One region of the Stutzerimonas sp. KH-1 genome, then DNA from elsewhere that is predicted to be linked to it. Evidence: predicted binding sites of a transcription regulator. Region 1 holds the regulator's gene; the other holds the start of a gene.
The links. The regulator FliA, encoded in region 1, starts transcription of late flagellar genes. The targets are predictions, from matches to a motif close to CTAAAGTTTNNNNNNNNNNNGCCGNTAA.
Positions count from the first base shown of each region.

Region 2: a site for FliA is predicted at 3,728-3,755, ahead of ACX1DW_RS05710 (flagellin). Genes of this name have one in related genera too.

Region 1 is NZ_CM137011.1:677,525-683,140, forward strand. Features, by position in the region: gene flhA (flagellar biosynthesis protein FlhA) at 1-16, shown strand, start outside; gene flhF (flagellar biosynthesis protein FlhF) at 32-1,324, shown strand; gene fleN (flagellar synthesis regulator FleN) at 1,416-2,243, shown strand; gene fliA (RNA polymerase sigma factor FliA) at 2,261-2,986, shown strand; gene ACX1DW_RS03385 (chemotaxis response regulator CheY) at 3,061-3,435, shown strand; gene ACX1DW_RS03390 (protein phosphatase CheZ) at 3,459-4,253, shown strand; gene ACX1DW_RS03395 (chemotaxis protein CheA) at 4,265-5,616, shown strand, end outside.
Region 2 is NZ_CM137011.1:1,169,096-1,174,711, reverse strand. Features, by position in the region: gene fliS (flagellar export chaperone FliS) at 1-286, opposite strand, end outside; gene fliD (flagellar filament capping protein FliD) at 408-1,826, opposite strand; gene ACX1DW_RS05715 (flagellar protein FlaG) at 1,893-2,252, opposite strand; gene ACX1DW_RS05710 (flagellin) at 2,330-3,517, opposite strand; gene ligA (NAD-dependent DNA ligase LigA) at 3,921-5,616, opposite strand, start outside.

The DNA.
Region 1 (5,616 bases):
GGTGGGTCAGAATTAACCGAGGGTACAGGCCATGCAGGTCAAACGTTTCTTCGCCGCCGATATGCGCATCGCCATGAAGATGGTGCGTGACGAGCTGGGCGCCGATGCCGTGATCATCGGCAATCGCCGGGTGGCCGGTGGCGTCGAGCTGACGGCCGTACTCGACTACCCGATGCAGTCCGCGCCGGCAGCGACCAAGCCCAATCCTGCGCTGGAAGCTGAGCTGCGCAAGACGCAATCGCGCCTGGCCAGTGCCCATGCCGAACTGAGCGCCACGCCGCGGGCGAAGATGCAGGATCGTCAACTGCTTGACGAGAAGCCGGCCGCCGTGGCGCCGAGCGCTCAGCCCGAGCCGGCTGCCGCGCCATCTGCTGCCGTCGATCCGCGCGCGATCGAGGCGATGTACTCGGAGCTGCACGGTCTGCGTGAGCTGATCGAGGTGCAGCTCGGCTCGATCGCCTGGGGGCAGGAGCAGAGCCGCCGTCCACAGCAGGCCAGCCTCTGGCGCCGGCTCCAGCGCCTCGGCCTGCCGGCCGAACTGTCGCGCAGCCTGCTGGAAAAGGTCGCGACCATCAACGATCCGCGTCAGGCCTGGCGCATGGTGCTGGCCTATATGGCGCAGGCGATCAAGGTCAGCAAGCAGGAGCCGCTGGAAGAGGGTGGAGTGATTGCGCTGGTCGGCCCGGCCGGTGTTGGCAAGACCACCACCCTGGCCAAGCTCGCGGCCCGTTACGTACTCAAGTACGGCGCACAGAACATCGCCGTGGCGAGCATGGACAACTACCGGATCGGCGCGCAGGAGCAGCTCAAGACGCTTGGGCGTATCCTCGACGTACCGGTGCTGCAGATCGACCCGAGCCAGCCATTGAGCAAGACGCTCGCGCCGCTGGCCCGCAAGCGGGTGATCCTGATCGACACCGCCGGCCTGCCGGCCAGCGATCCGACCTTGCGCAAGCAGCTCGAAGCTCTGTCGGATCGCGGTGTGAAATCCAAGAACTATCTGGTGTTGGCGGCGACCAGCCAGAGTCAGGTACTCAAGGCGGCATGGCACAACTATCGTCGCTGCGGCCTGGCGGGTTGTATCCTGACCAAGCTGGACGAGGCAGGCAGCCTCGGCGATGTGCTCGGCCTCACGATCAGCCAGCATTTGCCGATAGCCTACCTCGCCGATGGCCCGCGGATTCCGGATGACCTGCATCTGCCCCGTAGCCACCAGCTGGTCAGCCGTGCGGTAAGCCTGCAATCAGGCGAGGAGCCGAGCGAAGAGGCCATGGCCGACATGTTCGCCGGGTTGTACAACGGCTCGTCACGGCGGGCCGGATGATCAAGCGAGTGCGGTACCAGAATGAACCAGATGCGTGCCATGCGGGCGCATCGCCGGCCGTATGGCCCCAGCAAGATATAGGCGTGTGAACATGGGTATGCATCCCGTACAGGTGATTGCGGTGACCGGCGGCAAGGGTGGCGTCGGCAAGACCAACGTGTCGGTCAATCTGGCGCTGGCGCTGGCCGATCTCGGCCGGCGTGTGGTGTTGCTCGACGCCGATCTGGGTCTGGCCAACGTCGACGTCCTGCTTGGCCTGACCAGCAAGCGAACCCTGGCCGATGTGATCGCCGGTGAGTGCGATCTGCGCGATGTGCTGATTCAGGGCCCCGGCGGCATCCGTATCGTGCCCGCGGCATCCGGGACGCAGAGCATGGTGCAGCTGTCGTCCCTGCAGCATGCCGGTCTGATCCAGGCATTCAGTGAACTGGGCGATGAACTGGACGTGCTGATCATCGATACCGCGGCCGGTATTGGTGATTCGGTGGTCAGCTTCGTGCGTGCCGCGCAGGAAGTGCTGCTGGTCGTGACAGATGAACCCACGTCCATCACCGATGCCTATGCTCTGATCAAGTTGCTCAACCGTGACTACGGCATCAGTCGTTTCCGGGTGTTGGCCAACATGGCGCATGCGCCCCAGGAAGGTCGCAACCTGTTCGCCAAACTGACCAAGGTCACCGAGCGTTTTCTCGATGTGGCGCTGCAGTATGTCGGCGCCGTGCCCTACGACGAGGCCGTACGCAAAGCGGTACAAAAGCAGCGTGCCGTCTATGAAGCCTATCCGCGCTCCAAATGCGCGCTGGCCTTCAAGGCCATTGCGCAGAAGATCGATACCTGGCCGTTGCCCGCTACCCCGCGCGGCCATCTCGAGTTCTTCGTCGAGCGCCTCATCAGTCCCGCTTCAGAAAGCCACGAATGACAGGTGCCGGATCCGCTATGTATTACAGCAAGGCTCAGGCAAAGGATGCTCAATATCGCCTGATCGATCAGTACGCGCCGTTGGTCAAGCGTATCGCTTACCACCTTCTGGCGCGTCTGCCTGCGAGCGTGCAGGTGGACGACCTGATCCAGGCTGGAATGATCGGACTGCTGGAAGCAGCGAAGAAATACGACGCCGGCAAGGGCGCCAGTTTCGAAACCTACGCCGGCATCCGCATCCGCGGCACCATGCTCGACGAGGTGCGCAAGGGCGACTGGGCGCCACGCTCGGTGCATCGCAACTCGCGCATGGTCAGCGAGGCGATCCGCGCCATTGAAGCGAAAACCGGTCGTGACGCTAAAGATCATGAAGTTGCGGCCGAACTTAAGCTTAGTCTCGATGAGTATTACAGCATCCTCGGCGATACCCTCGGCAGCCGACTGTTCAGCTTCGACGACCTGCTGCAGGAAGGCGAGCATGGCGAGCTGCAGGAGGATGCCGGCAGCACGCACCCCGAGCCTTTCCGCGATCTGGAGGACGAACGTTTCCAGTTGGCGCTGGCAGAAGCCATCGCCAACCTGCCGGAGCGCGAGAAGCTGGTGCTGTCGTTGTATTACGACGAAGAGCTGAACTTGAAGGAAATCGGTCAGGTGCTGGGAGTCAGCGAGTCGCGTGTGAGCCAGTTGCATAGCCAGTGTGCGGCGCGCCTGCGTGCGCGCCTCGGTGAATGGCGCGCCAATTGACGATTGTTTGCGGTATGACGTGCTCGGTTTGCTGAGGCATTTTGGGACTTACGGAGGTCGACTTGGACAAGAACATGAAAATCCTCATCGTCGATGACTTCTCGACGATGAGACGAATCATCAAGAACCTCTTGCGTGACCTGGGGTTCACCAACACCGCCGAAGCGGACGATGGCACCACCGCGCTGCCGATGCTCAAGAGCGGCAGCTTCGACTTTCTCGTCACCGACTGGAACATGCCGGGCATGAGCGGTATCGATCTGCTGCGCACCGTGCGTGCCGACGAGCGCCTCAAGCACCTTCCGGTGCTGATGGTCACTGCCGAAGCCAAGCGCGACCAGATCATCGAGGCGGCACAGGCCGGCGTAAACGGCTATGTGGTCAAGCCTTTCACTGCCCAGGTGCTCAAGGAGAAGATCGAGAAGATCTTCGAGCGCGTCAACGGCTGAAGCAGCAACGCCGCGAGGGCACTATGACGCAAGCAGATCAGAGCCTGGCAGAGTTCGAAGCGACTCTGAAGGCCAACGCCCCAAAGTTGATTGAAAGCCTGCAGCAGGGCCGCTTCGATGAAGCGACGCAGATGTTCAATGAACTCAGCCAGGCGCGTAATCACAGCCTCTATCAGGAAGTCGGCAAGCTCACCCGCGAGCTGCACAACGCCATCGTCAAACTCGAGATGGATACCTGTGCCACCGGCGGCGATCCGTCACCGATCACCGACGCGACCGATCGCCTGTCCTATGTGGTGGAGATGACCGAGAAGGCCGCCAACCGCACCATGGATCTGGTGGAGGAATCGGCGCCGCTGGTCAACTACGTTAGCTACGAGGCCCAGAGCCTGACGGCTGACTGGCAGCGATTCATGCGCCGCGAAATGGATGCTGAACAGTTCCGTGGGCTGGTCAAGCGCATCGACCAGTACCTCAAGCGCAGCATGAACGATGGCAGCCAGCTTTCGCAGAACCTCAGCGAAATCATGCTGGCCCAAGATTTCCAGGACCTGACCGGCCAGGTCATCAAGCGTGTCACCCGACTGATCACCGAGCTTGAAAGCAATCTGCTCAATCTCGTCCTGATGGCGGGGCAGGTCGACCGCGTGGCTGGCATCCAGCACGACCGCGATGCCATGCGCGCCGAGCAAGAGAAGAAAAAACAAGAAAAATCGCCTTCCAATGGTGAAGGTCCGCAGATGCATGCCGATATGCGTGAAGACGTCGTTTCCGGCCAGGACGATGTCGATGATCTGCTTTCAAGCCTGGGCTTTTAGGGGAAGTGAATATGAGCTTCGACGCCGATGAAGAAATTCTCCAGGACTTCCTGGTAGAGGCCGGCGAGATTCTCGAATTATTGTCCGAGCAACTCGTGGAGCTGGAAAGCAGCCCCGATGACATGGCGTTGCTCAATGCGATTTTTCGCGGGTTCCATACGGTCAAGGGCGGTGCGGGCTTTCTCCAGCTTCATGAGTTGGTGGAATGCTGCCACATTGCCGAAAACGTCTTCGACATCCTGCGCAAGGGTGAGCGTCGAGTCGATTCCGAACTGATGGACGTCGTTCTGCAGGCGCTCGACGCCGTGAACGCGATGTTCAGCCAGGTCCGTGAACGCGTCGAACCTACTCCTGCCTCGCCGGAACTGCTGGCCGCATTGGCCCGTCTGGCCGAGCCTGCATCCGACGACGAAGCACCTGCCGCCGCAGCGCCCCAGGCGATCGCCGAGCCTGTGAGCGAAGGCGCCGACAGCGATTTCGAGCAGCTACTGGACGCGATCGAACCGCCCGTTGTCGAGCCGCTGGCATCCGCCGATACAGGCACCGTGGCTGACGAAATCACCGATGATGAGTTCGAGTCATTGCTCGATCAGCTGCATGGCAAGGGCAAGTTCGAGCCGGGAACCACCGCAGCGACCACGCCGGCGGCTGCCGCAACAGCCAGTAGTGGGGCAGGCGCAAGCGACGAGATCACCGATGACGAGTTCGAAGCACTGCTCGATCAGCTGCACGGCAAGGGCAAGTTCGAGCCGGCAACCACCGCAGCGACCACGCCGGCGGCTGCCGAGCCTGCAACGGCCAGTAGTGGGGCAGGCGCAAGCGACGAGATCACCGATGACGAGTTCGAAGCGTTGCTCGATCAGCTGCATGGCAAAGGCAAGTTCGAACCCCCAGTCGTCAGCGCCAGCCCGGCCGGTGTCAGCGAATCCGCCGCTGCTGCATCGGTAGAAAAGGCGCCGACCAAACCGACTCCCGCGAAGGCTGAGCCGGCTCGTCCGGCTGCTGCCAAACCAGCGGCTGCCGCAGCGAGCAAGCCCGCCGCGCCAGCCGCGGCCGAGAAGGCTCCGGCTGAGGCCGAGACCACGGTGCGCGTCGATACCGCGCGGCTGGACGAGATCATGAACATGGTCGGCGAGCTGGTGCTGGTGCGTAACCGTCTGGTGCGCCTGGGCTCCAATAGCGGCGACGAGGCAATGGCCAAGGCCGTTTCCAACCTCGATGTGGTCACCGCCGACCTGCAGAGCGCGGTGATGAAGACCCGCATGCAGCCGATCAAGAAGGTGTTCGGCCGTTTCCCGCGGCTTGTACGCGATCTGGCGCGCAGCCTGAAGAAAGAGATCAACCTGGAACTGGTGGGCGAAGA
Region 2 (5,616 bases), 490 kb from region 1:
ACAGGCGCATCGTCATATATTCGTACAGGCGATCAAGGTTGGCCGCCAGCTCGCCGCCAACATCCTGATCCAGCGCATCACGCAGCCCACCGATGATATTGATGGCCTTGCCGATCAGCACACCCTTCTCAGCGAAAGCCTCACGCTCCATCGCACCTTTGGCCTGAGCGATACGATCCAAACCGCCTTGCATCAGCATCTGAATCAGGCGATGCGGGTCGGCCTCGGTAACCTGGGCTTTTACGCCAACCTGCTGGTATTGCCGCATTGCTGCCATAGCATTCATTTGGATGAGCCCCTTGCCACATCGATCTCACATGCCTGTTTATCGGTCGTCTGGCGCAGGACTTGAGTTTGTTCTGAAAACAAAAAACCGCCTGGCGGCGGTTTTTCATACTCAACTTGATTCATTTTTTGGAGTTGCTAGCAGCCCAAGGCAAGTTTTCCAGCGAGGCCAACAAACTCGAAGACGTGTTGGACAACTGCCCTACCAACATATCCATGGCGTTGAACTGCTTGTACAAACGCTCCTGCAACGAGGCAATGCGTCGATCGAGATCTTCCTTCTGTTTGTCGATCTTCGATATCGTCTCCGTCATTACCTTGTTGCGTTGCTCGAGTATGCCGCCAGTTTCCGTATAAGGCTTAAGCTTCTCATCGAGCCGAGTAGCAAGGCCTTTCTCCCCGGCGAAGAGGCCGGAAAGCGCTTCAAAACTGCCATCCATCACCGCAGCCAGCTTGTCGTCGTCGACCTTCAGCGTACCGTCTTTCTGCGTAGTGATACCAATATCGGTGAGGGCGCGGATGCTGCCAGAGCCCTGCACGGATACCAATTCGTTGCGAATCGTATTAAGCAACGTACGGGCGGTAGCGTCACCCACCAACGCTCCGGTTACCGGGGCCTTGTCATCTCCCACCGTCGTGACTTTGGTTTGAGAGTTAATCACGCCGATTAACTTGTTGTACGCATCGACGAACGACTGAACCTGCTTCTTGACCCCAGCTTCATCCAGCGTCACGCCCACAGTGAGCGGCTTTCCAGCTTCTGTCTCACCCTTCAACTCCAGCGTCACCCCTTCGATGGCGCTGGTGATCGTGTTGGTCTTGCTGGTAACGCTGAGGCCGTCAACGATTAGCAGGGCACTCTGGGCCGCCGAAATAACGCCCGCCGAACCATCAGCGCCCGGCTTCGCGACACCGCCAGCAAACTCAAGCTTGGATAGATCGCCAGTAGGCGCACCCACCGCGACGGCGATGTCTTCACCCGCCCCGGTAGTTGTACTACTGAGCACCAGGCGGGAACCGGCATCGTCGGTCACGATGGTGGCGGAAACGCCCTTCTCCGCGCCTGCCTTGTTTATCGCATCACGAATGCCGGCCAAGGTGTTGTTGCTGTCGTCCACCGTGATGGCGGGCAGCTCGGTACCGCCTACGCTTACCGTCAGCGTACCGGTTCCGAGCTTGATGGGGTTCTCAGGGTCATCCTGGAATGCCTGAAGCGCCACCTTGCTGCCGGCGGCAAGCTGAGTGACCGCCACCGTATAACTGCCCGCGCCTGCAGTTACCCCGGCTTTGACCGAAAGCAGGTCGGAATTGGAGGAAGAGGCAGCACGGGCCTGGAACAACTCAGGCTTGTTCAGGTTACCCAGCGCCGTCTGAAATTCACTGATTGCGCTTTTGAGTGTGCCGATGGCGGTAATCCGCGTGGTGGTCTTGGACTCAAGCGTCTTGAGTTGTGACTCTTTCGGCGCGCGCTCGGCCGCCACCATGCCAGCCACGATGCTGTCGATGTCGATACCGGAACCAATGCCCGTTACGCCCGCCATAGCCTCACCTCGTCAATTAAATCACGTTCTGTCGCGAAACAAACCTGCCATCAAGAACCATGCCGCTTATGCCTTGGTTTCGAACAACAGGCTACGCATCTCGTCAAGCCGCTCAGCCAAGCGCAGGATTTCTTCCGAAGGAATCTGGCGTACTACCTTGCCCGACTCGCCATCAACGACCTGCACAACCACGTCGCCCGTCGAGTCGTCGACACTAAAACTCAAATCCCGCTGCAGATTCTGAACCTGCGAGCGGAGGCGATCCACCACTTCCCCGATCCCCTCCGCTCCCATTGCACGCCCTTCGTCGGCTGGCGCAGGCTCTTGCCGGCCGGACGACGAAAGCCCAGGCTCCCGAAGAAGACTGGGTGAGGAACCTGAAGCGGCTGAAGAAATGGCCATTCCAGACATTTTTGCGACGTCCATGATTCACCTCGTAAATGAATCGATGGGGAAGCAGCCAAGCCGCTTCCCCATCCTTTGCGCCGTTCCTGTTCCTGCTTTTACTGCAGCAAGCTGAGGACTGCCTGCGGCAGCTGCTTGGCCTGGGCCAGGATCGCAGTACCGGCCTGCTGCAGAATCTGGTTCTTGCTCAGATTTGCAGTTTCGGCAGCGAAGTCAGTGTCCTCGATACGGCCGCGAGCAGCAGATACGTTCTCGGAGATGCTCTGCAGGTTCGCGATGGTGTTGTCGAAGCGGTTCTGCACAGCACCGAGGTCGGCACGCTGAGAGTCGATCATCTTGATTGCATCATCGATAACCAGGACTGCGCTTTGTGCGCCCTTAGAGGTGGTGATGTCAATTTCGCCAACCTCATCCGCTGTGCCAGCGGCCATAGTCCCAGTGGCAAAGCCCAGATCACCGAACTCAGTTGCGGAAGCTGCATCGAACGCGAGAATATCCACATGAGCTTCAAGCGTGCCTGTGCCGTCATCTACGGCCTTCGACACATACTCAATTTCGTCACTGCTGTTTACAAATGCACCGATGCCGATATTTGCGTCGTTTACCGCGGCAGCAACCTTCTCAGCCACTTCTTTTGCAGTTTCAGTCCCAGTAAATTCGACGTCTATACCTTGAGTCGTACCGTCGGAGAACGTCGCCGTTAGTGTTCCGGATTTCACGGCACCAGTCGCCGGAGCTGTCGCTGCCTCGGTAGACGTAGTTTCAAAGTAAGTACCCTTCAGCGAACTCGAACTCATTTTATCGATGCTTACGCTAATGATTTCGTTCGCAGCGGCACCTACTTGGAAGCTAGCTGTACCAAACGTACCATCCAGCAACTGACGACCACCGAAGGTCGTGGTATTGCTGATCCGGTCCAATTCTTTCTTCAGCTGACCAACTTCGGAGTTCAGCGCCTCGCGCTCGGAATCGCTGTTCGAACCGTTAGCCGACTGCAGGGCCAGATCACGCATACGCTGCAGGATGTTGGTGGACTGCTGCAGGGCGCCTTCAGCGGTCTGAGCCAGGGAGATACCGTCGTTGGCGTTGCGAACCGCGACGCCCAGACCGTTGACCTGGCTGGTCAGGCGGTTGGCGATCTGCAGGCCGGCGGCGTCGTCTTTGGCGCTGTTGATGCGGCTACCGGTGGACAGGCGCTGCATCGAAGTGGCCAGCGCGTTGGACGAGCTGTTCAGGTTACGCTGGGTGTTCAGCGAAGGGATGTTGGTATTGACGGTAAGAGCCATGGTGTTTGCCTCCAAAGGCGCTAGTTACTTAGGGTTGCCTGAGCTTGCGACTCCGGGCCGGCTTGTGCCCAGGCACCCATTGAGTTCGCATTCGATTAGCTTATCGGCGCCGTTTGGGTTGGCTTTAGGGCAGATTCGAACTTTTTCGTGAGCCCGGTACCGCTCCAACGCTACGCCAGCACATCCATACTGCGGACTTGCTTGACTAGCTTTTCGGGTGAAGCGGGGAAAACTTTAGGGGATGGCTGAAGCCGTTTCCCTGGCCCGTCGTCAACGGGAGCTCGCTCACTGCTGGTGAGCTTTGCTGGCGCGTCCCGGCCAAGGCCGCCCCCACAGATTCGGTGAAACCATTTGGGGAGCGGGTATGACAGCGAAGCTCGCGGGATGAGGCGTTGCTGACGCGCTACATACTTGCCGAACCAAGCTGAGCGAGGCACTCGAGGAATTGCGCTTCGTCGAGCACCGTCACGCCGAGTTCGTTGGCTTTGGTGAGCTTCGAGCCCGCGCCTGGGCCCGCTACTACGCAGTTGGTTTTGGCGGATACGGACCCGGCGACCTTTGCCCCCAAAGCCTCCAGCCGCGCCTTGCCTTCATCACGACTCATGGTTTCCAGCGTGCCGGTCAGTACCCAGGTCTGCCCGGCCAGCGGCAGGCCTTCCGCAGATTTCCTCTCGCTCTCCCAGTGCATACCGAAATCCCGCAACTGCGCTTCGATAGCGCGGGCGCGTTCGGTGTTCTCGGGTTTGTCGAAGTAGTCGCGCAGTGAGCGTGCGGCCTTTTCGGTGAGGCGCTTTACCTGACGCAGGTCGAGCCAGTCGGCGGCGATGATTGCCTCGAGCGTGCGGAAGCGCTCTGCCAGGCGCTGCGCACCCGTGCGGGCGATATGAGGAATGTTGAGCCGGTCGAGCAGGTCAGCCAGCGTCGCGCAGCCTGCGAATTCAGGATGTACCTCGCCCTCCTCCTGCGGCTCGACACCGCGTTCGCGCAGCAGCGCGATGACCGTGCGGTTGTGTTCGTCCTCGAAGAAGCTATGGATTTCATGAGCGACTTCGAGCCCCACGTCAGGCAGGTAGACGAGCACGTCCGGCAATGCCCGGCTGATTCGCTCCAGGGAACCCAGCGCGCGTGCCAGCAATTTGGCGGTTTCCTCACCGACGTCTGGTATCCCGAGGGCGTAGACGAACCTTGCGAGATTCGGTTTGCGACTAGCATCGATGGCGTTGAGCAGGTTACGCGTGGATATTTCGGCGAAACCTTCCAGATCGATGACCTGCTCATGGGTCAGGCAGTAGAGATCCGCCGGCGATTTGACCAACCCTCTATCGACCAGCTGCTCAACGATCTTGTCGCCCAGGCCGTCGATATCCATCGCTCGGCGCGACACGAAATGGATGATCGCCTGCTTAAGCTGCGCCTGGCAGGCCAGCCGGCCGACGCAGCGGTAGATCGAGCCTTCGCTGACCGATTCACGTCCCTTGCTGCGCTTGATCAGCTGGGTCCGCTCCACGGCAGAACCACACACCGGGCACTGCTCCGGCACATGCACGGCGCGGGCATCGGTCGGGCGACGCTCGGCGATTACGCCGAGAATCTGCGGAATGACATCACCGGCGCGGCGCACGATTACCGTATCGCCGATCATCACGCCCAGACGTGCAACTTCGTCCATGTTGTGCAGGGTTGCGTTGGACACCGTAACGCCCGCCACCTGCACGGGCTTTAGCCGTGCGACCGGGGTGATCGCACCGGTGCGGCCGACCTGGAATTCCACATCGAGCAGTTCGGTGATTTCCTCCCGCGCGGGAAACTTGTGGGCGATGGCCCAGCGCGGCTCGCGCGCCCGAAAGCCCAGCTCACGCTGCTGCGCGACCGCGTTGACCTTGAACACCACACCGTCGATTTCGTAAGGCAGCGCGTCGCGCTTTTCACCGATGGCGTCGTAATAGGCGCGGCATTCGGCGACGCCCTTGGCCAGTTTCAGCTCACGGCTGATGGGCAGACCCCAACCTTTCAAGGCCTGGAGAATACCGATGTGCGTGTCAGGCAGTTCGCCGTCGCTGCGGCCGACGCCGTAGGCACACAGTTCGAGCGGACGGCTG